DNA from 2 places in the Paraburkholderia sp. 32 genome. Region 1 is predicted to be linked to the other one. Evidence: riboswitches for the same ligand, from Rfam matches in the RefSeq annotation. Region 1 holds a riboswitch; the other holds the start of a gene.
The links. Region 1 has a riboswitch for thiamine pyrophosphate ahead of OKW26_RS32280 (FAD-dependent oxidoreductase). Riboswitches for the same ligand answer to the same signal wherever they lie in the genome.
Positions count from the first base shown of each region.

Region 2: another riboswitch for thiamine pyrophosphate. It lies ahead of thiC (phosphomethylpyrimidine synthase ThiC); the one in region 1 lies ahead of OKW26_RS32280 (FAD-dependent oxidoreductase).

Region 1 is NZ_JBNDKD010000003.1:2,056,635-2,072,530, forward strand. It holds gene thiE (thiamine phosphate synthase) at 1-729, opposite strand, end outside; gene OKW26_RS32270 (thiazole synthase) at 726-1,541, opposite strand; gene thiS (sulfur carrier protein ThiS) at 1,649-1,846, opposite strand; gene OKW26_RS32280 (FAD-dependent oxidoreductase) at 1,906-3,042, opposite strand; TPP riboswitch at 3,264-3,387, opposite strand; gene OKW26_RS32285 (ABC transporter ATP-binding protein/permease) at 3,819-5,570, shown strand; gene OKW26_RS32290 (SDR family NAD(P)-dependent oxidoreductase) at 5,567-6,370, shown strand; gene OKW26_RS32295 (hypothetical protein) at 6,576-7,049, shown strand; gene OKW26_RS32300 (hypothetical protein) at 7,114-7,782, shown strand; gene OKW26_RS32305 (response regulator) at 7,884-8,627, shown strand; gene OKW26_RS32310 (flagellar basal body L-ring protein FlgH) at 8,724-9,395, opposite strand; gene OKW26_RS32315 (hypothetical protein) at 9,507-10,220, opposite strand; gene OKW26_RS32320 (DUF6726 family protein) at 10,224-10,421, opposite strand; gene OKW26_RS32325 (hypothetical protein) at 10,465-10,902, shown strand; gene OKW26_RS32330 (response regulator) at 11,021-11,761, shown strand; partial or broken gene OKW26_RS32335 (ATP-binding protein) at 11,758-13,066, shown strand; gene OKW26_RS32340 (tyrosine-protein phosphatase) at 13,259-14,134, opposite strand; gene OKW26_RS32345 (MFS transporter) at 14,488-15,747, shown strand; gene OKW26_RS32350 (D-amino acid dehydrogenase) at 15,775-15,896, shown strand, end outside.
Region 2 is NZ_JBNDKD010000003.1:1,116,271-1,132,166, reverse strand. It holds gene OKW26_RS27830 (L-lactate permease) at 1-614, opposite strand, end outside; gene OKW26_RS27825 (hypothetical protein) at 910-1,383, opposite strand; gene OKW26_RS27820 (glycine zipper 2TM domain-containing protein) at 1,628-1,852, opposite strand; gene thiC (phosphomethylpyrimidine synthase ThiC) at 1,998-3,929, opposite strand; TPP riboswitch at 4,018-4,135, opposite strand; gene OKW26_RS27810 (GreA/GreB family elongation factor) at 4,278-4,682, opposite strand; gene OKW26_RS27805 (hypothetical protein) at 5,274-5,732, shown strand; gene OKW26_RS27800 (DUF1223 domain-containing protein) at 5,844-6,707, shown strand; gene OKW26_RS27795 (cytochrome b/b6 domain-containing protein) at 6,756-7,400, shown strand; gene OKW26_RS27790 (molybdopterin-dependent oxidoreductase) at 7,471-8,274, shown strand; gene OKW26_RS27785 (pentapeptide MXKDX repeat protein) at 8,367-8,609, shown strand; gene OKW26_RS27780 (EamA family transporter) at 9,042-9,971, shown strand; gene OKW26_RS27775 (entericidin A/B family lipoprotein) at 10,174-10,311, opposite strand; gene OKW26_RS27770 (sensor histidine kinase) at 10,530-12,185, opposite strand; gene OKW26_RS27765 (DUF1328 family protein) at 12,210-12,386, shown strand; gene OKW26_RS27760 (DUF1328 domain-containing protein) at 12,480-12,641, shown strand; gene OKW26_RS27755 (ferritin-like domain-containing protein) at 12,850-13,395, shown strand; gene OKW26_RS27750 (response regulator) at 13,558-14,190, shown strand; gene OKW26_RS27745 (response regulator) at 14,211-14,642, shown strand; gene OKW26_RS27740 (DUF1493 family protein) at 14,666-15,019, opposite strand; gene OKW26_RS27735 (MFS transporter) at 15,107-15,896, opposite strand, start outside.

The sequences.
Region 1 (15,896 bases):
GAGGTGCACGCCGTACGCGCCCGCCTCGAGCGCCGCCTGCCAGTGATCGTTGATGAACACCTGCGCGTCGTGCGCGCGGCCGGCCGCCACGCAGCGCGCGATTTCGCGCTTCAGCTCGTCGGCGGGTTCGGCCGACTTGCGGCGCAACTGCACCGTCTTCACGCCGAAGCCGACCACCCGTTCGACCCAGTCCGCGGTCGGCAACACCGGATACAGGCCGAGCCTTGCCGGGCAGCGCGGGAACGCCTTGGCGGGTGCCGCCGGCAGGTCGGTAAGGCGCGGAAAGCGAGCGAGGTCGGCCGGGAAAGCATCGTCGGCGCGGGTCTCGTCGCCATCGCGCCACGCGAGCGCGAGCACCAGCGCGTCGTGCGGATCGAAACCGCAGTCGAGGAACGCGGCAAGCGCGGGAATCCAGTCTTCCGCCAGATGGCCTTCGAGGCCGTACTTCTCGCCGCCCAGATGCAGCGTCGCGCGGTTTTCCGCGGCGACGATCACGCCCGCACCCCGCATCAGCCAGCGCGCGATCTGCTCGCCGTGCTGCTGTGCGTCGGCGGTTACGATCAGGTCGCCACCGTTCGGTTCGTCGGGTGCGATCAGGCAGATGCGCCACGGCGCGTGCGTCGGCGGCCAGTCGCCGAGACGTGCGCGGATGCGCTCGGCGGCTTCGATGAGTTCGTCGGCCGTCGGCCAGAACAGATCGCGGTCCTTCAGCGTCAACGACTGAGTCATGCGGCACCTCCATCCTGATGCCAGAACGGCATGCCGATCACCGGCGTGCTCGCGTGCGCGCTCTCGCGCTCGGCCATCGGGCCCGCGAGATACGCTTGCCGACCCGCCTCGACGCCCAGCGCGAACGCGCGCGCCATCGCGTCGGGGTGCGTCGCCTGCGACACGGCCGTGTTCAGCAGCACGCCGTCGAAGCCCCACTCCATCACCTGGGCCGCATGCGACGGCACGCCGAGCCCGGCGTCGACGATCAGCGGCACGTCCGGCAGCCGCTCGCGCAACACGCGCAGCCCGTATGGATTGATCACGCCCTTGCCGGTGCCGATCGGCGCGCCCCACGGCATCAGCGCCTCGCAGCCGGCGTCGAGCAGACGGCGGCCGATCACCAGATCTTCGGTGCAGTACGGCAGCACCTTGAAGCCATCCTTGACGAGCCGCGCGGCGGCTTCGATCAGGCCGACCGGGTCGGGCTGCAGTGTGTAGTCGTCGCCGATCAGTTCGAGCTTGATCCACTCGGTCTCGAAGATTTCGCGCGCCATGTGCGCGGTCGTCACCGCTTCACCGACGCTCAGGCAACCCGCCGTGTTCGGCAAGAGCGGCACGCCATGGCGCTTGAGCAGATCGAAGAAGCCGGCTTCGGCGTGGCCCTCGTTCATCTGACGGCGCAGCGCGACCGTCACCATGCCGGGGCGCGCGGCGTCGATCGAGTCGGACAGCGATTGCAGCGACGGATAGCGCGATGTGCCGAGCAGCACGCGGCTTGCAAAAGTTTGACCGTATAGCGTCAGCGCGTCGGCGGTCTCGTGAGAAGTCATTTGCATCATCCTGGTTTGCCCTCGCGGCTAGAACCGACCGCGTTGCGGCAATGGGTTTTCGGCGACGGTTGTTGCGTTCGGTAAGCGAGAGGCTGGCGCGGTCGCGCTCAGCCGCCCGCGACCGGCTGCACGACGTCGAGCCGGTCGCCCGTTTGCAACGCGCGCGCCGCATGCTGCGCACGCGCGACGAAATCGCCGTTGAGCGCGACAGCGAACGGCGGACGCGCGCCAAAGGCGGCGAGCGCATCGGCGACAGTCGCGCCCTCGGGCAGCGACAACGGCTTCTGATTGATATGAATGTCCATGGTGTTCGAATACGGTTCAATCGATGGCGCAAGCGGCATCGCGCGCGGCACGTTGGCCGCTACGCTCGGGCCGGCTCGCGCGCGAAATGCTGCTGGAACAGCTCGCTCCAGCGTGAGTCGCGCCGCCAGCCGGCGAATGCGTCGGCATCACCGACGCGGCCGTCGAGCAGCGCGCTCGCGAAGCGCACGGCTTCGTCGGCGACTTCGGGCGCGATCATGTAGCCGTGCCGGTACAGGCCGTTCACGCGCAGCGTGCGCGCGCCGTCCCACAGCAGCGCGGGGCGATGATCGGGCAAGGTCGGCCGGCACTGCGAATTCAGCTCGAGAATGCGCGCCTCGCCGAAGCCCGGGTGCACCGAAAACGCCGCGCTCAGCAACTCGAGCGCCGAACGCACGCTGACGGGCGACATGTCCTCGCCCTCCACCTCGGTCGCGCCGATCACGTAGAGGCCGTTCTGCTTCGGCGCGATATACAGCGGGTAACGCGGATGCAGTAGCCGCACCGGGCGCGTCAGCTGCAGGTGAGGCGCATGCACGCGCGCAACTTCGCCGCGGATGCCGCGCAGCGTCGGCAGCACCGGCTTCGCGCCGAGCCCGCGGCAATCGATGGTGATGCCGGCCTCGGGCAGCGACGCGTCGTCGATCGGCGTGTTCCAGTGCGTGTCGACGCCGCGCTCGGCAAGCCCGGCCGCGAGCGCGGACAGCACCTGGCGGTTGTCGAGCTGGCCTTCTCGCGGCAGCAGCCAGCCTTGGCTGAAGCGGCCGGCCAACGCGGGTTCGGCGGCGCCGAGCTGCGCGCCCGCCAACGCGACGAAGCCGCCGTCGAGCAACTCGGCCGGCGCGTTCGCACGCACGCGCCGCTCGAATAGCGGCGCCTCGGTGCGATCCGCGTGATGCCAGACGACGAGCGTGCCGTTGCGCTGGAAAAACACCGGCTCCGGCAGTTCGGCAAGCACGCGCGGCCAGCTTTCGAGCGAACTCGCGCCAAGCCGCGTGATCAGCAGCTCGGCGCTCGCGGCCTCTGCCAGCGGCGCGAGCATCGCGGCGGCGACCCACGCGGCAGCCTGCGAACCGGTGGCATCGCCGCGCTCGTAGAGCGCCACGCGATGCCCGTCGCCAGCGAGGCGCCACGCGACCAGGCGGCCGCACAGGCCGCCGCCGAGCACGGCGAAATCGGGTCGGGCGGGACGGTTCATCGCGCGCGCTCCGTTCGACTGCGGTGGGCAAAACCAAAACGGCACGGCTCACCCGAGGCGGCGTGACGAACGGAAAAATGCATGTCTGAAGAATAGGCGGTCATCGAGTCCTTTCCGTACGGCCAAAAACGCACGTACCCAGGACGAAACCGGCGGGTGAAGCCGGCCGGTCACGACGTGCACATGTGAGCTGCGCTCGCCGCCCGGCGGGGAATGGAAGACGGTTGCTTCCGGAAACTTCCCGCGCCGGTATTACCCGGATCGGGTGCAAAGGGTCTCTCTCAGCCTCGCCGCCCCGGCATGAAAGTCATGCCGCCTGTGGGCGAAGCACCCCTGTTTCGTCGAAGGTCATTAGACCATAAAAGGCGCGGCGCCCGCAAACCAGCGCTCCACGGTCGCCACCCCAATTTTGATCTGGCACCGTCTATCGAGATGCCGGTGCGAAGCGGCCCGGCGCTCTGGCACAATGCCGTGACCAGTGCCGCAAAAACGCGGTGCGCGCGGCGCTCGTGGCCGCATGCGTGGCGGCGGCACCCCAGCGGATGCCGGCCCCGAAAATTAATTTTCGCTTAAGGGCGTCACGCCAGAATCGGGCGCCCGTCCGGACTCGCGTTCATCGAGCGTGATGGCGCGATGCCCGGCCAGGTATCGCAGACCCGCGGCAGCCACGCCCTCGCAAAGAGGCCTGCTGTTCGCGGGATCGCCCGACATGGGTCAACCAGATCGGACCCGTACGCCGGAATGGCACTTCGGGTCAGCACTTCATCAGGACGCTCATGACACCACATACTTCCGCCAGCCCCGCGCTGCCGCCCGACGAAAAGGTCTCCGCGTGGACCCTGATCAAGCCCTACTGGGTTTCCGAGGAACGAGGCATCGCGTGGGGGCTGCTCGTCACGATCATCGTGATGAACCTGCTCGTCGTCTGGATCAACGTGCGCCTGAATAGCTGGAGCAGGGACTTCTACAACGCGCTGCAGGCGAAGAACGTCCACGACTTCCCGCACCTGCTGATGATCTTTACCGGACTCGCGTTCGGTTTCATCATCCTCGCCGTGTATGGACGCTATCTGCGCCAGATGCTCGGCTTCCGCTGGCGCCAGTGGCTGACCACCCGCTACCTGAACGAGTGGCTCGACGACAGCGCGTTCTACCGCATCGAGCGCGACCGTCTCGCCGACAACCCCGACCAGCGGATCAGCGACGACCTGCAGTCGTTCGCGACCACCACGCTGTCGCTAACGCTCGATCTGCTGTCGACCGTCGTCACGCTCGTGTCGTTCATCACGATCCTGTGGTCGCTCGCGGGCGCGTTGAGCATCTCGCTCGGCGGCATGCCGCTGCAGATCCCCGGCTACATGGTGTGGGCCGCGGCGCTGTATGCGGTGGGCGGCTCGCTCGTCACGCAGAAGGTCGGCCATCCGCTCGTGTCGATCAACTATCAGGCGCAGAAAGTCGAGGCCGATTTCCGTTTCGGCTTGATCCGGCTGCGTGAGAACGCCGAGCAGATCGCGTTCTACAACGGCATGGAAACCGAGAAGACGAACGCGCGCACGCTGTTCGGCCGCATCCGCGACAACTGGTGGCAGGTGATGAAGTACACGAAGCGCCTCACCTTCGTGCTGAGCTTCTACGGCCAGATCGCGATCATTTTCCCGATCGTCGTCGCCTCGCCGCGCTACTTCGCGGGCGCGTTCACGTTCGGCGTGCTGATGCAGATTTCGAGCGCGTTCGGCACGGTCAGCGATTCGTTCTCGTGGTTCATCAACAGTTATACGAGCCTCGTCGAATGGCGCGCGACCGTGAACCGGTTGCGCGAATTCAAGCGCGTCGTGCATTCGCCGCGTCTGAAGGAATCGGTGTCGCCGGCCACGGAACATGGCGGCATCAATCTGCATTTCGTCGACAGCAACACGCTTACCACCGACAGCCTCCAGCTCGCCCTGCCCAATGGCAACCCACTGTCGCGCATCCGCGATATCGCGATCCGGCCGGGCTCGCGCTGGCTCGTGCGCGGTCCGTCGGGCGCCGGCAAGAGCACGCTGATGCGCGCGCTCGCGGGCCTGTGGCCGTTCGGCGACGGCTCGATCGACGCACCGGTCAACGCGCGCATGATGTTCATCCCGCAGATCAGCTACATGCCGATCGGCACGCTGAAGGCGGCGCTCGCGTATCCGTCGGCGGCGGACACCTATGGCGACGACGAATGCCGCGACGCGCTCATCACCTGCCATCTGTCGGAATACGCGGACCGTCTGCAGGAAACGGCGCACTGGACTCGCGTGCTGTCGCCGGGTGAGCAGCAGCGCTTCGCCGCCGCGCGCGTGCTGCTGCACAAGCCGGACTACCTGTTCCTCGACGAAGCGACCAGCGCGCTCGACGCGGAAAACGAGGCGCGGCTCTATCGGCTGTTCACCGAGCGGTTGCCGAAGGCTGCGATCGTCAGCGTCGCGCATCGCGAATCGCTCGCAGCGTTCCATGACGAAACGCTCGACGTCGAGCGTTCTGTCGAAGCGGTAGCGGCGTGAGCGACGCGAGCGGCGCTCACGTCAGCGAAGCGCACGGCACCGCCGCTCGCGTCGTGCTGATCACCGGCGCCGGTTCCGGCATCGGTGCGGCGCTCGCACGGCGCCTCGCGGCGCCGCATACGTCGTTGATGCTGCACGCGCGCGGCGCAGACGACGCCTCCCGTCGACGGCTCGTGCAGGTTGCCGCCGACTGCACGGCAAGCGGCGCACGCTGCGCGACCGTGTTCGGCGACCTCGCCGAGCGCGGCGCGGCGGAGCACGTGATCCATCAGACGCTCGCGAGCTTCGGCGCACTCGATCAACTGGTCGCGAACGCCGGCCATGCGCAGCGCCAAACGCTGGCCGCGCTCGATCCCGACGCCTTCGGCGCCGCCTTCGCCGCGATGCCAGCCGCCTTCGCCGCGCTCGTGCGACGCGCGATGCCCGCGCTCGAAACATCGAAGCGCGGTCGCGTGGTCGCCTTGAGTTCGTTCGTCGCGCATCGCTATCGCGCGGATGCGCCATTCGCCGCGACGGCGGCCGCGAAAGCGGCACTCGAAGCGCTTGCGAAAACGGCGGCCGCGGAGCTCGCGCCGCTCGGCGTGACCGTCAATTGCGTGGCGCCGGGCTACACGCGCAAGGATCGCGGCCCAAGCGCCGACAACGCGGCCGTGTGGGCGCACGCCGCCGAAGCCACGCCGCTCGGTCATGTTGCCGAACCGGACGACGTCGCCGCGCTGATCGCATTCCTGCTGTCCGACGCGGCACGCCACATCACCGGCCAGGTGATTCACATCGATGGCGGCTTGACGCTCGGTTAAGCCTCGCCTGCGCGCCGGCACCTCCGGGCGCAACATCCGGAAAGACACGAGAAGAGTTCGAAAGCATTTGCGGAGCGCGCAAGCTGTTCCGCGCTTTGAAAATGCCGGCGAGCAGCGACGATAGTCGTACGGGCCGCGCCATGCGCCGGCCGTCGTTGATGTCAGTCACGTCTTTCATCGCAACCGCTCTTCGGACTCCTCGCCCATGTCATTCGCTCGCCGTGTTTCACCTTTGCTCCCGTCTTTGCTCCCGCGCATCGCGCTCGCCTGCGGCGCGGCGCTGCTGCTCACGAACGCCGTCGATGCCGCGCAAACGACCGAGCCGAACCAACCCGCCGATATCTGCGCGGCGCTCACGCACATCGTCGATGCGAGCGATTTCCGGCGACTGCCAAACGAGACCGCCGCGCAACTGCCGGGCGTCTCCAATACGGACGCTTGCCGCGCCAGCCCGCACGCGTACGACTGCCACTGGCGCGCGCACTGGCAAGCCGACGGCGTCATCAACGATCCGCTCGAAGAACTCGGCGCCGACATCGCCGCCTGCTTTCCGCGCGTCGTGCATGACGTCAACACACCCGTGCGCCAGCATTTCGTCGTGACCACCGACGCCCGTCGCGTGAACGTCACCGCGAGCGTGCAAGGTCAGAACGAACTGCGACTGCGCGTGACGCGCTGAGCGCGCGGCCGTCGCTGCTTTTGATGCTCCATCGCATTTCGTGACCGGGATCGGGCGCTGCCTCATGACCTCGTCGCCGACCGTGCGCGCGCCAGCGGCAACCAGGCATTCGCGCCTGGGTCTGGTCGCCTCGCTGATATGCCGGCGTCGTTGCGCCCTCGCCGCCTTCGCCGCGACGCTGACGCTCGCGCTCGACGGCTGCGCCTGGACGCTGATCCAGGCCGCCGACGCCACCGGCTCGGTCATCCAGGCCGGCTACGCGATCGCGTCGAACTACTCGTCGCCGACCTTCGTCAACGGGCGGCCCGCGGATTTGCGGCACGTCTGCATCGAAGTGAACCCGACGGTGTCGGTCGGCGATTTCGTGCCGGCGCTGCAGCTCGCGCTCGAGCGGCGCGGTATTCGTTCGGACGTCTACAATCCGGGCACCTCGCCGGCCGGCTGCGAAGCGCGGCTCGTCTACGACGCCGCGATCGACTATGGCCGCCGCTCGTTCAGCGACGAATCGATCCAGTACCTGTCGATCATCGATCTGACGCTGATCCAGGGTGGCCGCATTCTGGTCACCGCGCGCTATCAGACCGGCGGCCTGAACACCGACCGTTTTTCGTCGGCCTCGGTCAAGCTCGGCGGGCTGATCGAGCGGATGGTGGTCGATCGGACCGATTTCCCGCGTCAAGCGCAGCAACAGCAGACCCTGCAAACCTCGCAGGCCTTCCCGCCGCCCCACTGAGTGCTTGCGGCTTTGCTTTCGCTTGCAGCGCCTTACACGGGAAAGGATTGGAAAGCGGTATACGCTTTGCGCGGCCCGTGCGCATCACTAAGATGACCTGAATGAACCAGACCATCCTGATCGTCGATGACGATCCCGTCGTACGCGAGCTCGTCAGCGAATATCTGCACGGCCGCGGCTTCAAGGTCGCCATGCTGGAAAATGGCTTGGCGTTGCAGCGCAGATTGCAGCAGGAGCGTCCCGCGCTCGTCGTGCTCGACATCATGATGCCGGAGCTCGACGGCATCAGCGCGCTGCGCGCCTTGCGTGTCGCCGGCGACGACATTCCCGTGATCCTGCTGACCGCGCGCGCCGATCCGATCGATCGCGTGATCGGCCTCGAACTCGGCGCCGACGATTATCTCGGCAAGCCTTTCGAACCGAGCGAGCTCGTCGCGCGGATTCGCACCGTGCTGCGGCGTCGCGGCTCGATCGCGCCGGGCGCGCCCGAACAGCGCGCGCCCTATCATTTCGGCCGCTTCGAAGTGAACTTCCCCGCGCGCGAACTGCGCCGCGACGGCGAACGCATCACGCTGCGTTCGAGCGAATTCGCGATGCTGAAGGTGTTCGTCACGCACGCGATGACCGTGCTCACGCGTGCGCAGCTGCTCGAAAAACTGCACGGCAATAGCGAAGCGCATCGCAACCGCAGTCTCGACGTATCGATCTGGCGCTTGCGTCGATTGATCGAAGTGGACCCGTCGGAACCGCGCTACGTGCAGACGGTGTGGGGACACGGCTACGTGTTCGTGCCGGACGGCGAGATCGGCGCGGCCGAACGCGGGCTTGCGCCGCCGCTCGGTTAGCGGCGCCTGATGGTCGAAGCCGGTTGATGCGGCCCACGCGTCGCACGTAACGCGCAGCGCGGTGTCGCGCGCACCGCGCTGACCCGGGGCTGACGGTCAAAACGTCAGCACACTCAGAAACATCCTCTGCAGCCAGCCCATCGTCATCGCATCGTTGACCATGCCGAGGCCCGCCTGCTCGATGCGCGCGTTCGCAACCTTGCTCGACGCGACGTAATTGCCTGCTTCGATGTCCTTGGGATTGACGATGCCCGAGAGTCGAAGACGGTCGCGGGTCCCGCTCATCGCGATCACCTTCTCGCCTGACACGACGAGATTGCCGCCCGACACCGTGCCGATCACGGTCACGGCTAGCGTGCCCGTCATGTCGCTGATGTCGCTCAGATTGCCCTGCCCTTTGTAGTCGGTGCTGGCAGAGCCGATGTTGAATAGTTTGGCGAGTCGCGCGGCGGCATTCGTCGATTGATCCGCGGCAGTCGCGGTGATGCTGCTCGTGCGGTTCGCCGACGCGCTCGCGCTGTTGTTGCCGCTATACGATTCCGACAGCCGGATCGTCAGCACGTCGCCGACGTGCTGCGCGCGCGGCGTCTCATACAGCAGCAACGGCGCGCCGGCCTGATAGATCGCGCCTTGCGTGTTGACGTTCAACGGCGCGGACGCGAGCGGCGGCGCCATCGGCGTTTCGACGATCGACCTGGTCTGCGCGCTCGAACAGGCCGCGAGACAGCTCGCGGAGCCGAGCACGAGGGTGAGACGTAGCGCGGTCATGCTGGCTCCGTGGCGGAAAGGATGAAAGGAGTCGAAGTGAGGCGGCCTATCCGGACACCGCCCGGTTTCGGCGTTGGGATCGCACCGGTAATCAGGGTTGCCTGGCAAACGTCAGCCCGCGTCGGCGCCGCTCGCCTGCCATTGCCGCACGACCGCTTTCATCCACGCATCCGAGCCCTTCAGCAGATACGTGAGCGTGCCGTTGCGGCTGCCGGGCAGAAAGCACAGCGTGATCGAACTCACCGCGTTCTCCCATACGTACATCGGCATCGCGCCCGGCGCCGCCGCGTTGCGGGTCGCGAGACGCGGCGGCCCGTAACGATCCTCGAGCGCGTCGCGCAGATCCTCCGCGGTCAGCTCGTCGATCACGAACGACATCTCGTAGAGACGCAGCGCGCCCTGCCCGTCGATGCGCGCGAAGCGCATCACGTGTTCGAGCGCCGGCGCACCATCGACCACGGCCTGCGACACCGCCCAGCGTTCATCATCGCGATGCGCCCAGCGGCATGCGACGCTCAGGCTATCGTGCGACTTCAGCCGCATGCCGAGCGCTCCGGCCTGCACGTCCGTCTCGCAGATCGGCACGCTGCCGACCGGCGTCGCGCGCACGGTCGAGCCCGCACGGAATTCGTCGATCGTGATGCCGAGCGCGACGCCGCGAAACGAAAACGGCGCGTCCGGCGAGCGCCGCCGCGTGTCGGTGACGACGCTATTCGATGCCGCGCTGGCCGCCTTCGCACTGCGCGCGACGAGCTGTGCATGCGCGGCGCACGACAGCACGCCGCCGAGCAGCATCAGTGCACCAACCATCCGGGTGAGCGTCATGATTCAATCGATCGCGGAAGCGCACATGTCGAAAGGCGTCGCCGCCGCATGGCCGACGACCGGCAGCACTTTCAGGGTCGCCGCCGTGACCCGGCACGGCAGCGCCGCGGCGCCGCAGCCGCCGAGCGGCAACAGCAGCGCGCCGGCAACGAGCCACGCCACGGCGCGCCGCCGCTGCTCAGTAGTTCTGGATAACGGCACGCGGACCTCGCCGATTCACGCAGTCGTGTTGAGCAGATGGCCGATGAGCCCCGTGCCCGGCGCAGGCAGTGCAGGCTTCCCTAGCCCGGCGCTCTGCTGCGATTTCGCCGCTGCGCCCGTGGAGTTTGAACTGGCGGATTTCTCCGTGGCCGGCTTATTCGCCAGCGAGGAGAAAGGCATGGAACTGAGCGTATTGTGGATCGTCATGATGGACCTCGCGAAGGTGCGCATTGCGCACCGGTGTCGGTTGAACGCCGCGCGCCGTCGTCCGAGGCAGCGGGCCTCGTTCGGCGTGCGGCGCGACTTGCTGCGGAACCAATCATCGCGCCGCGCGGGCGCCGACGATGGGCGAAGCAAAGCACGCTTTCGCGCGGTTGTTACGATCCGTTCCGTGGGCTTGCGAGGGCTTTCGAGTGCTTGCCAACTGTTGTCATCGCGTGCCTGTCGTCGCGCAGAGCCGGATCAGGCAGTGCTAAAGTAAGCGCTGCACCTTCGCTGATCCGCCCCGGCGCGAGCCCGCCAGCACCGAGCGGCACACAGTAAGCGTTGGTAAGGAAATGCCCGGTCGCGCGTCGGGCGGGCCAGTCTAGAATTTCGCCATGAATCCACAGGTCCTTATCGTCGACGACGATCCGGTCGTACGCGATCTGCTTTGCAAGTTTCTGCAGTCGAACGGCTTCGATGCGTCCGTGCTGCATGACGGCACCCATTTGCAGCGTCGTCTCGAGCGTGAGCGGCCGTCGGTCGTCGTGCTCGACATCATGATGCCGAACACCGACGGCCTGCGCGCGCTCACCGCGTTGCGCGCCGCCGGCGACGACATCCCGGTGATCTTCGTGACCGCGCGCGGCACGGTGGCCGACCGCATCGTCGGCCTGTCGCTCGGCGCGGACGACTATCTGACCAAGCCGTTCGATCCGCGCGAACTGCTCGTGCGGATCCAGACCGTGTTGCGCCGGCGCGGGCCGTCCACCACGAGCGCGCCCGAAGCACGCAAGCGCTATCGCTTCGGTCCATTCGAACTGGACTTCGCCACGCGCTCGCTGAGCCGCGACGACGCCAAGCTGCCGCTGCGCGACAGCGAATTCGCGCTGCTGAAGATCTTCGTCAACAATCCGTACAAGGTGCTGTCGCGCGTGCTGATTCACGATCTCGTGCATCGCGACAACCTCGCGTTCCGCGACCGTAGCCTCGACGTACCGATCTGGCGCCTGCGCCGCGTGATCGAGGACGACCCGTCGAACCCGTGCTACGTGCAAACGGTGCGCGGCAAGGGCTACGTGTTCGTGCCCGACGCCAACGGCACACCCTTCGAGGACGGGGCCGCCCCGAGCGCATGAGAAATCCGCTGAACACGCTGTTCGGCAGAATGGCGTTGCTGTCGGCGGCGGTGCTGTTCGCGATTCAGGCGAGCTGGTTCGTGCTGGTGACGATGCAGCCGCCGCGCCACGAAATCGACGGCTTCGCGCGCGGCATTCTGCTCGTGCTGCAGGCGATCAACGGCGAGCCGATCAAGGGCGCCGCGCTCGCGCCGGCGATGCGCGTGCATCTGGTGCCCACCTGGAACATGCCGACCAGCGTGCATCTGCGCGAGCCGCACGAGCATATGGTGGTCGAACTGAGCCGGCACCTGCGTGAGAACCTGCCGGCCGGCACGCAGATCGCCGTCGACGATCTGCGTCCGCCGCAACTGTGGGTGCTGGTCCCGGGCAAGTCGAACTGGGTCGTCGTGCCGGTCGACCTGCCGCCGCCGCCGCGCTTTCTGATCGAATCGGTGTCGATGCTGGTCGCCGGGCTGATCCTGTCGTTGTTCGCGGTGTGGCAGATGCAACGGCCGTTGTCGCGCGTGGCCGATGCGTCGCGCGCGTTCGGCTCGGGCGGCCGGCCCCAACCCGTGCCGGTGCAGGGCCCGCGCGAGCTGCGTGAGCTGATCGGCTCATTCAACGACATGATGCGGCGCCTGAACGAAGCCGGCGACGACCAGGCGGTGATGCTCGCCGGCGTCGCGCACGATCTGAAGGCGCCGCTCACGCGCCTGAAGCTGCGCGCAAGCGTGCTGGTCGACGAAAACGAGCGCGCGGGCCTGATCCGCGACGTCGATTCCCTGACCAACATCGTCCAGCAGTTCCTCGAATTCGCGGGCCAATCGGCGGACGCCGGACCGCCCGTCGAAGTCGACGAGTTCTTGCGCGAGCAGTTTTCCTCGGGCGATTACGCGGAGGCCGCTGAAACCGCCGAAGCGGCGGACCCCGCCGAAACCCCGCTGTTCGCGCTCGATCTGCGCGCCGGCCCCTCGTTCACGCTGCCGCGCACGCTGCTCGACCGGCTCGTGACGAACCTCGTCGACAACGCGCTCGAACACGGCATGCCGCCGGTGGAAATCTCGACCGCGTGCAACGACCGTCATTGGACGATCAGCGTGCGCGACCACGGCGCCGGCATTCCCGACGACCGCATTTGCCGCGGCGATGAAGCCGTTCGTGCGGCTCGACGCCGCGCGCGGCGGCGAAGGCCATTGCGGGCTCGGTCTCGCGATCGTCGCGCGGCTCGCGCACGATCGCGGTGGACGCTGCCTCGTGCGCAATCACGCGCAGGGGGGGCTCGAAGTGCGGATCGAATTGCCGGTGGACCCGGCGCTGTCGTAAGGATGCTCGCAGGCAAACGCGGCGCGGACCGGACACTTACCTGCCCTTACCGCATCGACTGTCGCGCGGGTTGCGGCCTTATAGTCGCCCTCGGCAACCTTGATGCAGCCCTTCCCGGTCCGCCCGCACCTCTGCGGCGGACTTTTTTTTTGCGCTGTAAGGAAGGCCACCAAAGCGCGCCAGCGAAGCGCGTCAATGCACGAGCCGATTGCGCAGCGCGTCGACCGTCGCCGTGGAAAGACCGAGGCCTTGCGTCAGGTAGCTCGCCATCGTGCCGTAGCTCGCCTGCACCTGGTCGAAGCCCGCCTGCAGATAATTCTCGTCGACGTCGAGCAACGGCGCTCTCGCCGTCGCGATGGCCGCGCCTTCCTGCGCGCGCAGCGTGGTGGTTTGCGCGGCGATCGATGGCGCGAGATAGACGTTGCTGAGCAGGTAGTCCTGCATGATCACGTCGAGCGGAACGTTGGCGATGCTGAGCAGCAGCGCCGCGACCCAGCCCGCGCGATCCTTGCCCGCGTTCGAGTGGAATAGCTGCGCGCCCGTGCCGTCGGCGAGCGCGCCGAGCAACGCGCCATAGGCGGCTCGCTGCGGGCCGCCCGTCACATACGCGCGCGCCTGCGCCTGCATGAACGCGACGGCGTCGACGGGAGAATCGACCGGGGGCGCGACGAAGTCGTTCGTGCCGAGCACGTTCAGCGTCGAGGATGTCGCGCCGCTCGGCAGCACGTCGGCGGCGCGTGCGATTTCGGCGGGCGTGCGCAGGTCGTAGACCGACACGATACCGAGCTTGTCGAGCGTCGCCGTGTCGGTGCCGCTCAGCGTCAGCGCGTTCGCGCGATAGAACACGCCGCGCCGCATCTGTTTGCCGTCGACGGTCAGGTAGCCGGCACCCGCGCCGCCGACATCGCGGAAGTTGCTGACCGACACGAGCCGCGGCGTAGCCGGCTGATCGGCTTCGAGACTACCGCCGCAGGCGGACAGCAGCGTGCTGCCGAAACCCGCGGCCAGCATCGCACCGGCCGAGCCCCTCAGAAAGCGTCGCCGCGCCGCCGACGCTTCGCCGGGCATGCCGCGCTCCACGGGCACGGTCGTGCTCGCAAAGGCGCGGAAAGGCGAACGGTTTTTCGCGGTAACGGACATCGGGGCGACAGGTGTATAGGAGGATTGCGTGGGGCAGCCGGGGCTGCAGACGCAGTTTAACGTTGACCAATAAGTTTTGCGTTACATCGTAGGGGTTAGTAAGAAAAAAGAGGGACGGTTGGCCCACCGATTTCCGTTCCCTTGCGGTGCCTTATCGGCCGTTACCTCGCGCACGCCCTTTTTGACCCCAACTGGCCTCACGACGCCGCATCCCCGTAGAATACTGACACCCTCCCATCCGGCCCCCGCAGGCACAAGAAACCTGGAGACCACAACAAAACATGTCTTCTCTCCAATGGTTCACCGAGCTGACCCCGCGCGAGCGTCGCACGCTATTCGCCGGTTTCGGCGGATACGCGGTCGACGCGTTCGACTTCATGATCTACTCGTTCCTCATCCCGACGCTGATCGCGACGTGGGGCATGAGCAAAAGCGAAGCAGGCATGATCGCCACCAGCTCGCTGATTTCGTCGGCGATCGGCGGCTGGCTCGCCGGCATTCTTGCCGATCGCCACGGCCGCATCCGTGTATTGCAATGGACGATCGCCACCTTCGCGATTTTCACGTTCCTGTCTGGCTTCACGCAGTCGTTCTGGCAGTTGCTCGCCACGCGTACGCTGCAGGGCATCGGCTTCGGCGGTGAGTGGTCGGTCGTGACGATCATGATGGCCGAGACGATCCGCTCGCCACAGCATCGCGCAAAGGCGGTCGGCACCGTGCAGAGCAGCTGGTCGTTCGGCTGGGCGGCCGCGGCGATCGTCTACTGGGCGGCTTTCGCGCTGCTGCCCGAGCAGTACGCGTGGCGCGCGTGTTTCTGGGTTGGCCTGCTGCCCGCCGCATGGATCATCTATATCCGCCGCAACGTCAGCGACCCCGAGATCTTTGTCGCGACGCGTCGCGCGCGCGAAAGCGGCATCAACACGTCGCACTTCATGCAGATCTTCTCGGCCGCGCATCTGAAGACAACTGTGCTCGGCAGCGCGCTGTGCACCGGCATGCTCGGCGGTTACTACGCGATCACGACGTGGCTGCCCACCTATCTGAAGACGGAGCGCCATCTGTCGGTGTTCAATACGAGCGGCTATCTGATCGTGCTGATCGTCGGTTCGTTCGCCGGCTATATCGTCGGCGCGATTCTGTGCGACAGGATCGGCCGGCGCGCGTCGTTCGTGCTGTTCGCGGTCGGCTCGTTCGTGCTCGGCATGGTCTACACGATGCTGCCGATCACCGACACGATGATGCTCGCGCTCGGCTTCCCGCTCGGCATCGTCGTGCAGGGGATTTTCGCGGGCATCGGCGCGTATCTGTCGGAGCTGTATCCGAACGAAATCCGCGGCTCGGGGCAAGGCTTCTGCTACAACCTCGGGCGCGGGCTCGGCTCGTTCTTTCCGATACTCGTCGGTACCTTCGCGCAGACGATGACACTCGTGAAGGCGATGGGCATCGTCGCGGGCGCGGGGTATCTGCTCGTGATCGTCGCCGCGTTGTGCCTGCCGGAAACGAAGGGCAAGGTGCTAGGGGCGGCCGGCTCCGCCGCTTGAGATCGTCTGACACCGCAGTTCCCAATCATGAAAACGATCGTACTCGGCGGCGGCGTCATCGGCGTCGCCACTGCTTTTTATCTGTGCCAGCAAGGCTGCGACGTGACGGTGATCGAGCGCGAACCCGACGTCGCCCTGTCCACGAGTTT
Region 2 (15,896 bases), 940 kb from region 1:
AGGACCGCGAAGAAAGGCAATTGCCGCCCGACCATCTTGCCGAGCACATCGGACGGCAGATGCGTGACCGCGCCGAGCACCGTGATCGGCACGCCGAGCGCGCCGAACGCGACCGGCGCGGTGTTGAAGATCAGCGTGAAGGTCAGCGCTTCGAGCGTCGGAAAGCCGAGCATGATCAGCAGCGAGCTCGTGATCGCGACCGGCGTGCCGAAACCCGAAATGCCCTCGAGCAGCGCGCCGAACGAAAAGCCGACCACGACGAGCACGATGCGCCGGTCGTTCGGCAGGTTGTCGATCATCCACAGGCGAAAGGCCTCGAAGCGTCCCGAGCGCTGCGCGATGTTGTACAGCAGGATCGCGGTGAACACGATCCACATCACTGGCCAGATCGCGAACACGACGCCAGCCGCGACCGAGTTGAACGCGAGCCCGAGCGGAAACTGCCAGACGAAAATCGCCACGATCAAACCGATGATCAGTCCCGCGAGCGACGCTTGCCACGCGGGCCTGCGCGCCCAGCCGAGCAGCGCGAGCACGGCGATGATCGGCAGCGCGGCGACGATGAACGACGGAAAAAGCGAATTGCCAACCGGAGTGAGTAGTTGATGAAACATCACGTCTCCTTCGTTGTTGTGTAATTCGACGCGGGGGATTGCGCATGACGGCGCGTCGCTCTGACACGGCGGACGCTCGCAAGTGGCCTCGACAAAGCGGCGTCGCCCGATTTAAGCGGGTGCTGCATGAAACCTTCCAAGGATAGAGCGCCTTACCGGCGCGTCAAGCCGGGAAAGTACGGGCGGGGTATGCGCGGTGGAGGGCGATACGCGCGGAAAAACGACTCATGAAGAAGCGCGCGCGCCGGCAGTTGAAGTGCCGGCGCGTGCACGCTGCGCGACGAAAGAGGACAGGTCAATGCGAGTGGCCGCCCCCATGGCCACCCCAATGGCCGCCCCAATAACCGCCAATGCCGATCGCAATCGACGGTCCGTAGTAGGCGGGGTAGCCGTAATAAGCGGGATAAGGCGGCGGCGGATAGTAGGCGGGATAAACCGGCGGCGCCGCGTACACAGGCGCGGGGACCGCATAACCGGGCTGCATGTCTTGCGGTGCGACCTGCATTTGCGCCTGGGCTTGAGGCGGCTGCTGTTGATCGGTCGCCGGCGCGGTTTGGTCGGCTGTGGTCGCGGGCGCGGTCGAATAGTACGACGGATAATAGCCGGCGGGATAGTAGCCGGCGGGGTAATAGCAGCCTGCCAAAAAGAGACTCGAGGCGAGCACGCAAATCGCGGTGGCGGGCCACGCGAACCTCGCGGAAAAACTGGACGAATCGCGTGGCGTCGAGAGGCGCACCACGCAAAGATGGGTGACGACGCGGGACTTCATGGCGCGCTCCTCGATGAACCGATGCCGCCTTGCGCGACGTCGTTATGAGGAGCTTACGCTCTTGCCGCGGCAGCGCTGTGGCAAAACCGCAACCGCATATTTCAGCCTATTTCCACGCGCGTTGTCGGGACGAGGGCGCACCGCATCCGGCGCCCTCGGCAGTCCGGATCGTGGTCCGAAAAAATCGTTTGCTGTCCTGTATGAATCGTTGGACGCGTCATCGGACGCAACGCTCACTTGCCGCTCACTTGCCGACCTGGTTACCGATGACGCCGCCTACCGCCGCGCCGCCCAACGTCGACAAGCCGCTGCCGCCGATTGCCGCGCCAGCGGCGCCGCCGACACCCGCGCCGATCGCGGTATCGCGTGTGCGTGGGGACATGTCGCCGCATGCCGCGAGACCCGCGACAAGTGAAAGGGCGGCTGCGACCGTACCAAGACGAGTACCGAGATGACGGATCGATTTCATGATGCTGACTCCGCTCGTTGTTGGAAACAGATGTTTCCTTCTCTCAGCACGCAACGTGCCTGCTCGATGCGGTGGAAAAGAAAAGCCCGCCATGCCGGCGGGCTTCGATACTGCAGTGCTGGTTAGCGCGAATCGCGCAACCCGCTTATTGCCGCTGATAAATCTCCGCGCCTTGCTTCATGAACTCGATCGACTTTACTTCCATGCCTTTCTTCAGCGCTTCGTCGTCGGTGACGCCTTGTTGCGCGGCGAACTCGCGTACGTCCTGGGTGATCTTCATCGAGCAGAAGTGCGGGCCGCACATCGAGCAGAAATGCGCGACCTTGGCCGAATCCTTCGGCAGCGTTTCGTCGTGGAATTCGCGCGCCTTGTCCGGGTCGAGACCGAGATTGAACTGGTCTTCCCAGCGGAATTCGAAGCGCGCCTTCGACAGCGCGTTGTCGCGCACCTGCGCACCCGGATGACCCTTCGCGAGATCGGCGGCATGCGCGGCGAGCTTGTACGTGATGATGCCGGTCTTCACGTCGTCCTTGTTCGGCAGACCGAGGTGTTCCTTCGGCGTCACGTAGCACAGCATCGCGGTGCCGAACCAGCCGATCATCGCGGCGCCAATGCCCGACGTGATGTGGTCGTAGCCTGGCGCGATGTCGGTGGTCAGCGGCCCGAGCGTGTAGAACGGCGCCTCGTCGCACCAGTCGAGCTGCAGGTCCATGTTTTCCTTGATCAGCTGCATCGGCACATGGCCCGGACCTTCGATCATCACCTGCACGTCGTGCTTCCACGCGATCTGCGTGAGTTCGCCGAGCGTCTTCAGCTCGCCCAGTTGCGCTTCGTCGTTCGCGTCGTAGATCGAGCCGGGACGCAGGCCGTCGCCGAGCGAGAAGGCCACGTCGTAGGCCTTCATGATTTCGCAGATCTCTTCGAAATGCTCGTACAGGAAGCTTTCCTTGTGATGCGCGAGACACCACTTCGCCATGATCGAGCCGCCGCGCGACACGATGCCGGTCATCCGGTTCGCCGTGAGCGGCACATATTGCAGACGCACGCCCGCGTGGATCGTGAAGTAGTCGACGCCTTGCTCGGCCTGCTCGATCAGCGTGTCGCGGAAGATTTCCCAGGTGAGGTCTTCAGCCTTGCCGTTGACCTTTTCTAGCGCCTGATAGATCGGCACCGTGCCGATCGGCACCGGGCTGTTGCGGATGATCCATTCGCGCGTTTCATGAATGTGCTTGCCGGTCGACAGATCCATCACCGTGTCGCCGCCCCAGCGGATCGCCCACGTCATCTTGTCGACTTCCTCGCCGATCGACGATGTCACCGCCGAGTTGCCGATGTTCGCATTGACCTTCACGAGGAAGTTGCGGCCGATGATCATCGGCTCGCTTTCCGGGTGATTGATGTTGTTCGGGATGATCGCGCGGCCGCGCGCGATTTCCTCGCGCACGAATTCCGCGGTGATTTCGGTGAGGCCGTTCGGACCGAACGCGCTCGCGCCGAATGCCTGGCCGGGGTGCTGACGGCCCATCATCGCGGCGAGCTTCGCGCCGTTCGGGCCGCTCGTCTTCAGGGTCTCGAGGTACTCGGCACGGCGCTGGTTTTCGCGAATCGCGATGTATTCCATTTCCGGCGTGATGATGCCTTGCTTCGCGTAGTGCATCTGCGTCACGTTCCTGCCGGCGATCGCGCGGCGCGGCGTGCGATGCAGTCCCGGAAAACGCAGCTGCGCGGTGGCCGGATCGGCGGCGCGCTCGCGGCTGAAGCTGCTCGACAGACCGGTCAGCGGCTCGGTGTCGCCGCGCTCCTCGATCCACGCCTCGCGCAGCGCGGGCAGACCCGCGCGGATGTCGATCTCCGCGTCCGGGTCGGAGTAGGGGCCCGACGTGTCGTACACGTAGATCGGCGGATTCTTTTCGCCGCCGAAGCTGTCGGGCGTGTCGGCCTGCGAGATTTCGCGCATCGGCACGCGGATGTCCGGGCTCGAGCCGGTCACGTAGACCTTGCGCGAATTCGGCAACGGCGCGACGGCGGCCTCGTCCACATGGGCTTCGGCGGAAATAAACTTCGGATTGGCGTTCATGTAAGTCTCCGTACAAAGTGGGGCGGCTAAGCAGGAGACCGAGATGGAAGTAGTCGGAAATCGCGGAGAGGTGAGGCCCTTGAGGCTGGAGCGAAATCCGTACGCTTCCCTGCGCTGGCATTATCCAGATCAGGTTCAAAGGGTATTTCTCACCCACGCAACACGGACCTCCAGCTCCGCGCTACGCAGGACCCCCGCGTTAGCAGCGCACACGATACACCGCCCGCCCGCGGTTTGGCAACCTGTCTGAATGACTCAAAAAAACTGGTCCGGATGAAACCAGACATCTCCTATGCTTGATTCGAGACCGCATCAGACAAGGCAACTTACAGCGAGGGAACGGCCGCCTTACAGTGAAAAATCGTCGGCGGCTTCAGGCTGATACAGGATTTTGTCGAGCTTGAGCACTTTCTGATCGCCGCTGGGTGGCGTGAAGCGGACGCTCTCGCCGCGGCGCGCGCCGAGCAGCGCGAGGCCAGCCGGCGAGAACACATTCAGGCGCCCTTGCGCGAAATCGGCGTTGGGCGGATAGACGACGGTCCACGTCATCTGTTCGCCGCTCGCTGCGTCGATCAGCGTCGCTTGCGAGTTCATCGTGACGACGTCGGCGGGGATGTCGTGCGAGTCGACGATCACCGCGCGTTCGAGCACATCGTCGAGCATGTGCTGCAACTTGGCGTCGGTGGCCGCGTATTTCTCGAGGCGGCTCACGTCGAGTTCGGTCAGGTAGCAGGTTTTGATCTTCTTCATCATCAGGACTCCGGATAAGGCGGTCATGGATGGCCGCGTGCAACGACCCATGGGGTGGTCGGCGGATGAGTGGACGAATGGGAGAGCCCGGTGCCCGGCGACGCGGCCCTGGGTATTGGCGGGCTGCGTCAGCGAGGGCGCCGGGCGGCGTGAAGCGGGACCGTTCGGGACGTCTCGCCGGGGCCGTGCGACGCGACGTCCGCGCGCGCGCACTCGCCTGCGCGGCATGGGCGCAAGCGGGCGAGAGCACGGAAAGTCGGACGACGCAGAGAAGTCACGGGCAAAACGACCAGGTGTTGGGGAAAAGCGATCGAGAGGTGCCGGGCGACAAAGCGTGAGGCCGCGCGGCAGCAGCGAGACGAAAGTTCGATGTTAGCACGCTGTCTCACGCAGCTCCGTTTGCGACGTCGCGCCCGTCGATTGACCGTTTTTGTGCGGTGCGAGAAGAAAGCGGGGTGGTCCGCATTGCGTTCAAGCCAGTCTGAGGATTGCCGTTAAACAAAGTGCAGCGAAGGCCGCACTCCAGCAAAGCGATTCGCGGGATGGCGCGTGAATGGCGCGAGGCGACTCGCGCCGATTGACAAAGAGGTGCACATGAAAGCGGAAAGCAGGCGGTGGCGAACGTTCGGTCGCACAGTCGCGGTGGTGGCATTGCTCGCCGCGCCGCTGGCGGCGCCGGCGGCATCGACGGTGACGGGCGGCGTGATCCGGTTCGTGGGGATGATCGTTGCACCGCCGATGCAGATCAGCGTGGATACGGCGCCCCCTGGCGTCGCCGTCGGTAGCGCGAGCGTGGCGGGTCAGCGCTTCTCGCGCACGGTGACGTTCAGCGCGCCGCCGGGCGTCGTCAGCGGGGCCGATGTCGCGCTCGAAGTGAACGGCGGCACGCAGTCGCGCGATCTGGTGGCGGCGCGTTTCGTCGATGGCACCGGGCGCGTCGCGACGGCCCGCGACGGCCACTACGCGGTCGATCGCGCGGGCGGCGTGCTGTCGCTGAACGCGAAGCGCACCGATACGGACACGCGCGTGACGGTGGTGGTCAGTTACGACTGAGTCGCGGGCGAGCTTTGGCTGGCTCATCCCGCGCCGGAAAAAAATTAAAAGAGGCTTGTCATAACCGGCCGCGCGGCTCGACAAACGTGCAGATTACAATCGGAGCACGTCATGTCGACCGCGCACAATCGCTCGATACTTCAGCGCTTTACGACTTTTTCGACGCCCGCCGTCGGCCTCGCGCTTTTTCTGCTGAGCGGTTCTGGCATCAGTGCGGCCGACGCGGCCGGGCCCCTATGCGCCACGCACAGCCCCGCGCATCGCGTCGCGCTCGTCGAGCTGTACAGCAGCGAGGGCTGCGATAGCTGCCCGCCCGCCGACCGCTGGCTCAGTCAATGGAAAAGCGACGGCGCCGCGCACGGCATCGTGCCGCTCGCGCTGCACGTCGACTACTGGAACAGCCTCGGCTGGACCGACCGCTTTTCCCAGCATCGCTTCACGGAACGTCAGCAAACGCTGACGCGTCTCGCGGGCGCGCACACGGTCTATACGCCGGAAGTGTTCGTTGCGGGCCGCGAGTTGCGCGACTGGTCGCAACGCGGCAGTTTCGAGCGCCGCATCGACGAGCTCGTCGCCGAACCCGCCCAGGCGAGCGTCGCACTTGCGCTGAGCCCGCGTGCGCCCGGCGCGTTCGATGTCGATGCGCAGTTCAGCACGACGGCAGCCGCCGCCACGGGTGCGTTGAGCGCCTATCTCGCGATCTACGAGAACGCGCTGACGACGCAGGTCGGCGCGGGCGAAAACCGCGGCGCGACGCTGCATCACGAGCGCGTCGTGCGCGCCTGGTTCGGGCCCGTGCCGCTCGTCTCCGGTCACACGCGGATTCATCAGGACATCGATGTACACGCTGCGAGCGTCGATGCGCAAGCCGATCCGAGCGCCAACGCCGCGGACCGCTTCGGCGTGGTCGCGTTCGTCGAAAGCGACGCGAGCGGCGACGTGCTGCAAGCGACCGACCTTCCCGCGTGCCGTTGATCGACCTCGCGCGCGCCGCATTCACTACCGCTGCTCGAGGAGAGCCCCATGTCCACACCCCACGCCTTGCGCCCCAGCGCACCCGCCGCGCCCGCCGCGCCGAAGCGCGGCGCCATTCATCCGCTGTGGCTGCGCATCACGCATTGGCTGAACGCGCTCGCCGCGATCGTGATGATGCTGTCGGGCTGGCGCATCTACGACGCGTCGCCGATCTTCCCGGCGTTCAGCTTCCCGACCGCGATCACGCTGGGCGGCTGGCTCGGCGGCGCGCTGCAATGGCACTTCGCGGCGATGTGGCTGCTGGTGTTCAACGGTCTCATGTATATCGCGCTGAATCTCGCGAGCGGGCGCTTCGTGCGCAAGTTCCTGCCGCTGACGCCGCGCGCGGTACTGCGCGATTTCGTCGCCGCGTTGCGCGGGAAGCTGTCGCATGGCGATCTGCGCGTCTACAACGCGGTGCAGAAATTCGCCTACCTGTTCGCGATCGCCGATCTGATCGTGCTCGTGCTATCGGGGCTCGCGATCTGGAAGTCGGTGCAGTTTCCGCTGCTGCGCGAACTGATGGGCGGCTATGACAACGCGCGCATCGTGCACTTCAGCGCGATGTCGCTGCTGGCCGCGTTTCTCGCCGTGCATCTGGCGATGGTCGCGCTCGTGCCGCGCTCGTTGCTCGCGATGTTGCGCGGACGTTGAGCCCGCGGCTACCCATGCGCATGCTCACGCTCATGAAATCGCAACGCGAATTCCAAACGGATACCGAATCATGAACAAGCCGATAGAGAAACCAGCGGACCCATCCACACATCGTGTGAGCCACAAGCTCGACCGCGCATCGATCCTGCTCGATGCGAAGCGCGAACTGGCGATGCCGTCGCGACGCCTGTTCGGCAAGCAGCTCTTGACGCTCGGCGGCCTGTCGATGCTGACCGGCTGCTCGTTGACCGACGACGCTTCCGTGAACCGTTTCCTGACAGCCGTGTCGCGGCTGAACGATCGCGCGCAGGCCGCGCTGTTCGATCCGAAGCAGCTCGCGCCGACCTACACCGAAGCGCAGATCACGCGGCCGTTTCCCTTCAACGCGTACTACGGCATCGACGACGTGCCGCACGTCGACGGCTCAGATTATCAATTGAAGCTGAGCGGTCTCGTGACCGGCCAGCGCGTGTGGACGCTGCCCGAGCTGTACGCGCTGCCACATGGCGAGCAGATCACGCGACATATCTGCGTCGAAGGCTGGAGCGCGATCGGCCGCTGGGGCGGCACGCCATTCGGCGATTTTCTGCGGCGCGTCGGCGCGGACACGACGGCGAAGTACGTCGGCTTCAAATGCGCGGACGACTACTACGAAAGCATCGACATGCCGACCGCTTTGCATCCGCAAACGCTGCTGACGTTTTCCTACGACGGCGAACGGCTGCCCGCGAAATACGGCTACCCGATGAAGCTGCGCATGCCGACCAAGCTCGGCTACAAGAATCCGAAGCACATCGTCGAAATATTCGTCACCAACACGTATCCCGGCGGCTATTGGGTCGACCAGGGCTACAACTGGTTCGGAGGCTCCTGACGCATGCGGGCGCACGCGCGCTTGCGGCAGCGGCTTCGGAAGCACGCCGGCTCTCGCCGGCTTCGATTCATCCACCACCAAGGAGTCATCCCATGAAGAAGATTGCAGTTACCACGATCGCGTTGTTGATGCTGGCAAGCGGCGGCACGGCCTTCGCGCAGGCGAGCGGCGCGATGTCGAACGATGAGATGTCGAAGAATGCGATGTCGAAAGATTCGATGTCCAAAGACAGCATGTCGAAGGACGGCATGAAAAAGGACACGATGAAGCACGGCTCGATGAAAAAGGGCGGCGACGCGATGAAACACGAGGCGTCGGGCGCGATGGGCAACTGAGTCGGCGCCGAGGGCGCTTAGCGATCCTGCCGACGCACGGCCGCGCATCGAACGGATCCGACACCGCAAGCCGGGGATGCGTCCCCGGCTTTTCTGTTGCAGGAAACCCAAAAGTTACGATTCTCTCGCGTGGCGTTCTCGGCGCTTACTGCATAATGCGGTGCGCGCCGGGGCTTTGCCAAGCTTGCGGCCGCGCAGCGCGGCCGCGTTGCATCGTGTCGTTTTGACCGACGCGGCCGCCACCGCCGTTTCTGGCGCTTCCGGCGCCGCCCATCGTCTTCCCGTTCCACCGACATGTCCGCCAGCCTCGCCCGTCCGACCGCATCGCCGATGCGGTGCCCGCCATCCCGCCCGAAAGGTATCGACGCAGGCTCGGCGCCTCGCGGGCATCGAGCGCATCGCGCGGGTCGAGTGGCGACGGCGGACTGAAGCATGTCGCTGCAACGTTCAGCTTTTTCTCCGCGCGGCTGGCCGCTGCGTCTGCCGCAGTCGCGCAACGGGCGGATCGCGCTCGCGCTTGCCGTCGTTTATCTGGTGTGGGGCTCGACGTACCTCGGCGTGCACGTCGCGCTCGGCTCGTTCCCGCCGCTGCTGATGTCGGGCTTGCGCAACCTGTTCGCCGGCATCGGTCTGTTCGTGTTCGCCGCGCGCCGCAAGCCGATCTGGCCGAGCTTCGCCGAAATCCGCAACGCGGGCCTCGTCGGCACCATGCTGGTGGGTCTGTCGAGCGGCATGCTCGCCTACGGCATGCGCACGGTCGGCACCGGCACCGCGGCCGTGATGGTCGCGACCGTGCCGCTGTTCGCGACCGTGATCGCGGTCGTCGCCGGACGCAAGATCGGCCGCGGCGAATGGTTCGCGGTCGGGCTGGGGCTCGCCGGCATCGTGATTCTGAGTCACGGCGACAGCACGCCGGGCTCGACGGGCGGCAGTCTCGCGATTCTGTGCGGCGCGCTGTTCTGGGCCGGCGGCGCGCATCTGGCCGGGCAGCTGAAGCTGCCGTCGGACCTGTTTCTGTCGACCTCGCTGCAGATCGGCCTCGGCGGCGCGATGTCGACGCTGGTCGCATGGGCGTCGGGCGAGCGGATGCTCGAGCTGCATTTTCTGCCTCTCGTCGCGTTCCTGTATCTGATGTTGATTGGGACGATGGCGGCGTACGTCGCCTACGGTTATCTGATTCGCCACACGAGCCCGATCATCGCGAGCAGCTGCATGTATGTGAATCCGGTCGTCGCGGTCGCGCTGGGCGCGCTGCTGCTCGGCGAGCCGGTCACCCGCTCGACCGTAATCGCGACGATCGTGATTCTGATCAGCGTCGGCATGTCTTTCTGGTTCGATTACCGGAAGAAGCGCAGCGCCTGATAGCGGCGCGGTTCTCGTCGAACCGCGCGCCCGCTGTCAAAGCCTTGTCGCCAGCTCCGCGCCCTCGCGGATCGCCGTGCCGTTTCATCGCGTTCTGAAAACGCGTCGCGTCGAGTGCCAGCCAGCACGCAATCATTCACGAAAAAAAGCCCGCAGCAGCATCCCGCGACGGGCTTTGCAAATCCTGCTGCCATGTGCCGGCTTATTTCGCCTTATCCGCCTCGTTCGTGATGGCGTGGCCGCCCTTCGAAATATCTTCGCCAGCGCCCGCCATCGTGTTGCAGCCGGTGACAAGCATGGCAGTTCCTGCGAGCACTAGCAAAGCGATCAGTCGAGTCATGAAACTTCTCCTTGTCGAGAATGCATCGGTTGATGTCGTCCGACCGGGGCCATGCCAGTCGATCAGGTCTCGATCCGGTTTCGAACCGGCCTGTTTGCATGGTAAAAAAAGGGCGGGGGCGGCGCTGTCGGCCGTGCGGCGATTTTGTCGTAGGCGTGCTCCGGTGTTTGCGTCGGCGCACTCCTACAACGGCTTGGGGGCGCTGCGGCGAGCATCTGTCAGACGGGGCTTTGCGACGAAGTGGGCGGCGTGGCCGGCGACGTCAGCGGCTGGTCGACCGAAGGCGTCGCGGCGCTCGCGCTCGGCATCACGACGTCGATGTCGGTGCCGTTTTGCGCGCCACGGCGGATGTCGAAGCGCCCGCCATGCGCGGCCACGCGCTGACGCATGCCGAGCAGGCCGTGCGTATGTGTGCGCTTCAGGTCGGCCGGCATGATGCCGACGCCGTTGTCCGCGATATGCAGCGCGACCTCGCCGTCGCCGACCCGCAATGCGATTCCGACCTTCGAGGCCCGCGCGTACTTGGCGGCGTTCGTCAGCGATTCCTGTGCGACCCGAAACAGCGCGATTTCGGTCTGCTCGTCGAGCTGGATATCGTCGGCGGGCAGGTGCAGCTCGAGCGTCCAGTTGTTGCGCTGCGCGGCTTCGTCGGCGAGCGTGCGCAGCGCGGTAACGAGCCCGAAATTGGCCAGCACGGTCGGCCGCATGTCCTCGATGATGCGCCGCTTCAACGCGATGCCCTGGTCGAGATTGGCGAGCGCGCGCTGCAGCTTGTCGGCGATGTCCGGCTCGCTGTCCTTCAGCTTGCGGCGCGCCCATGCGACGTCCATCCGGCATGCGGTCAGAATCGCGCCGAGTTCGTCGTGCAACTCGCGCGCGAGCTGGGTCTTTTCGTTTTCGCTGACCGCCTGCAGATGCCAGCCGAGCGCTTCGAGCTGCCGCGTGCGCTCGTTGACGAGCTGGTCGAGTTCCTCCTGCTGCGTGATCAACTGACGCTGCGCGCGCGCCTGCCGGTCGATCTGGATGCCGAGATTGCGAAACAGCAGAATGAACAGCACGATGTTCAGCGCCGACAGACCCGCCGCGCACAGTGTCGACAGCCGCTGGTCGGCGCGGCTCGCGGCCAGCGCGTGCTGAGCGCGGCGCTCCTCGTTGTCGCGCAGCAGCGCGAGCGTACTGTCGATCAACGACGCGTCCGCCGGATTGACGTCGCTCGCGCTCCCGCATGCGCCGAGATCGAGCGGATGCGGCGCGGCGTGCTGCATCGCGGCGGCGCCCGCACCGATGCGCGCGTCGATCAGCGCGAGAATCTGCGTGAAGCTCGCGAGTTCCGCGCTGTCCGCGCGGCCGCCGCGATAGAAGCGGTCCAACTGCTGCGTGGTGTCGCGGATGCGCGCGGCGCTCGCGCAGAACGCGTGGGCGGATGCGTCGTCCTTCGTCAGAAGAAACTGGTTTTGTTGCGCGGTGAGGCGCGACAGCTCGCTCGCGAGTGTGCTCAGTCGCACGGTGACGTCGCGCGCTTCAAGCGCGGTCTCATACTCGGCGGTGATGCGCTGACGCGCGGTCTCCAGAATCACGAGGCCTCCCACCGTGATCACGATCGCCACCGTCATCGCGATCGCCCAGCTGCGATTGCGCATCCACTCGGCGAGCCGCGCCGTGGCGCGCGCGCCAGCTTGTTCCGGCGGGTTCTGCAGATTCGACACTTTCGGCTCCGGAAAGAGGGCATCGACACCGGCATCGACTCCGGCATCGCGCGAAGCCGCGCGCGTAATGTCGTCGTAACCCAATGTAAGCGGATTCTCACACGAAAAACGGCGAGCGTCGGAATGCGCGCGGTGCCGCGCATCGATAGCATGGACCCGATCGTTCATGCAATGTTTCGGGAGGAAGCCATCATGTTGAAGTGGGCACTGTTCTTCGCGATCGTCGCGGTGATCGCCGGTCTTCTCGGCTTCACCGGCATCGCGGCCGGCGCAGCGGCGATCGCGAAGTTCCTGTTCTTCGTCTTTGTCGTGCTGTGCGTGGTGTTCCTCGTGCTGGGCTTCGTCGTGACGAAGAAAATGATCGATTAGCGCGGCCATCGCAGTGGCGGCAAGCCGCGCCCTCACAGCAGGCGAGCGATTTGCTGGTAGTCGATTGGAAGGCCAACAAAAGGGAGAAATGCCATGCTTCACTATGCCATCGTCTTCTTCGTGATTGCGATCATCGCAGCTGTATTCGGCTTTACCGGCATCGCGGCCGGCGCGGCCGAAATCGCGAAGATCCTGTTCTACATCTTCCTCGTCGTGTTCGTGGTCACGTTGCTGCTCGGCGTGTTCCGAACCTAGCCGCGCGAGCCGGATGAACGCAACATGAGGTAGGCAGCGAAGTACGCAATGTAGGAACAGGTAGTCAACAAGGCGCGTGAACGCGCGGCGTTTGAATCCCCGATTGAGGCGCCCGCGTTCGAAGCGCGCCGTCATTCCACCCTGGGCGCATCAGGCGCGATTCGTGCTGAGGCGCGATTCCCCCAATAACGGATAAAGGAGAAGTTCGATGGCGAAGCAATCTGGCGACACGTTCGTGATGGACATCAAGAAGATCCGCGAGGACGCGCGCAAGCATATGTCGGATGGTCCGGTCACGCAGAGCTATGGTGCGAATCGCGAGACGGTGCTCAAGCTGCTCAACGACGCGCTCGCCACCGAGATCGTCTGCACGCTGCGCTACAAGCGCCATTACTTCATGGCGAAGGGCATCAATTCCGAAGCGGTCGCGAGGGAATTTGCCGAGCACGCAACCGAGGAGCAGGAGCACGCCGATCGCATCGCCGAGCGCATCGTGCAGCTTGGCGGCGAACCGGATTTCGCGCCGGACGGCATCAAGGCACGCGCGCATTCGGAATACAAGGAAGGCACCGATCTGACCGACATGATTCGCGAGAACCTGATCGCGGAGCGCATCGCGATCGACACGTACCGCGAGATCGTACGGTATCTCGGCGAGAAGGACGTGACCACGCGCCGGCTGTTCGAGGAGATTCTCGCGGTCGAAGAAGAGCATGCCGACGATATGGCGGATCTGCTCGCGGGGCGCGAGTAGCGCAGCAGGCGACAGGGAGGCGTCGAAGGATCGGGTCGCGGGCGAACTCGGGAATGCCGGCAGCTGCGGTGCGAAGCCGCCCTCGCATTGCGCGTCCGGCCGTGGCCCCGGATCATTACCATGTCCGCATCGGAGCGACTCCCTTTGCACGGAACCCAACCGATGATTCGAGTGCTGATAGCTGACGATCATGCGATCGTTCGAGGTGGATTCAGACAGTTCGTCGCCGACGAGCCGGACATGTGCGTCGCCGCCGAGGCCGCCACCGGCGAGGAAGCGATCGGCCTCGTGCGCGAGCAGGCATTCGACGTCGTGCTGCTCGACATCGCGATGCCTGACAAGAACGGCATCGATACGTTGCGTGTGATCAAGCAGGTGCGTCCCGAGCAGGGCGTGCTGATTCTATCGGGCTATCCCGAGAGCCAGTACGCGATCAATCTGCTGCGCGCGGGCGCGAGCGGCTATCTGAACAAGGACTGCGAGCCGGAAGAAATCGTGCGCGCGATCCGCGCGGTCGCGCGCGGGCATCGCTATCTGTCGGAGGCGGTCGCCGATACGCTTGCCGACAATCTCGACAAGCCTGCCGCCGGGCGTCCGCATGAAGCGCTGTCGGAGCGCGAATTCCAGATCTTCTGCAAGCTCGCGGCCGGCCAGTTGCCGACCGAGATTGCCGAAGAGCTGCATCTGTCGGTCAAAACGGTGAGCACGTATCGCGCGCGGGTGCTCGAGAAGATGCGTCTCGCGAACAACGCGGACCTCACGTATTACGCGATCAAGAATGGCCTGATCGACTGACGGACGATCGAGATATCCCGATGAACAGCGAACCGAACCCCGCTACCGAGTCAGCCAGCCGCGCGCCGTTGCGCGTGCTGCTGATCGAGGATTCGCCGCTGATCCGCCGCAGCCTCGTGGAGGCGATCGATGCGTCGGGCCTGCTGCGCGTGGCCGCTTATGCCGATTCCGCCGATCAGGCGATCGCGCTGCTCGGCGACGAAGCGTTCGACGCGGTGATCGTCGATTTGCAGCTGAAGCTGGGCTCGGGCGTGCCGGTGCTCGCATATCTGCAGCGCGAGGGGCTGATCGATTCGATGTTCGCGGCGGTGCTGACCAATCACGCGTTGCCCGCGTACCGCGAGCGCTGCGAGCAGTATGGCGTGCGGCACTTTTACGACAAATCGTTCGAGTTCGATCGCGTGCTCGATGCGCTGCATGAGTATGCGTTGGGGCGGGGTGGCGGGGTGTAACGATTCGACCGTAGTTGGCGTTTCTAGTCCTGTTTCCACACTCCGCGCTTCATCGCTTCTTCGAGCATCCCAAGGGTAAGCGAACGTCCGCCGAGCAATTCTCGCGCGCTGGCACTGAACGGGGACTTCAACGCGGCCACAACGATGTCGCGCTTTCGCATGTTGGCGGATGGAACGTGGTAAGCGACGTCGAAATCGCGCAGGTCCACATGGAAGCGCTCAGCCCATGCCTGCATCACCTCGACGATTTTCGCCGGCTCCCAATCCAGATCGTGATACAGATCCATGTCACGGGTCAGCTTGTCGTCGAGAGGCAGCCCGGCGGGAGTGCGCATTTCGCGGATGAACCGAGCGAGATCGAGCCACGTGTCGTTCATTACAGACGATCCTCCGGTTTCACCAGGCGGTTATATGCGGTGGCAAATCGACAAGACGGTTCTTATCCGGCGCTGGTCAACCTGATATCAATGCCCAGCCCGCGCCGGCAACCGCAAATGATTCCACGCGCCGAGCCCGGCAAACGCGATCCCCGCGATAGTCACGCCGATCCACCCGAACACCGGCCACACGATCGCGCCGACACCCGAGCCCAGCGCCCCGCCGATGAAATACGCGACCATGTACACGGTATTCACGCGGCTGCGCGCATCGGGCTTCAATGCGTAGATGCGCGACTGATTCGAAATCTGCGCGGCCTGCACGCCGATGTCGAGAATGATCACGCCGACCACGAGGCCCGCGATGCTCTTCGCCGACGCACCGAAGATCACGAACGCGATCACGACCAGCACGAGCGACACGGTGATGATCGCGCGCGGTCCACGCCGGTCGGCGAACTTGCCGGCGAGCGGCGCGGCCAGCGCGCCGGCCGCGCCGACGATACCGAACAGCCCTGCGGCCTGCGGCCCGAGATGAAACGGCGCGCCCGCGAGCAGCAGCGCGAGCACCGACCAGAAAATGCTGAACGCGCCGAACAACGCCGCACCGGTCAGCGATGCCTCGCGCAGCGCGCGATGCTCGGTGACCAGGTGCCACATCGACACGAGCAGCTTGCCGTACGGCAACGTCGAGGTCGGCTGACTCTTCGGCAAACGCAAAATGATGACGACCGCGAGTGCGAGCAGCGCGACGACCGATGCGCCAAACACCGCGCGCCAGCCGAAGTATTCGGCGACGATGCCCGCCGCGGTCCGGGCGAGCAGGATGCCGAGCAGCAGGCCGCTCATCACGGTGCCGACCGCGTGGCCGCGCTCG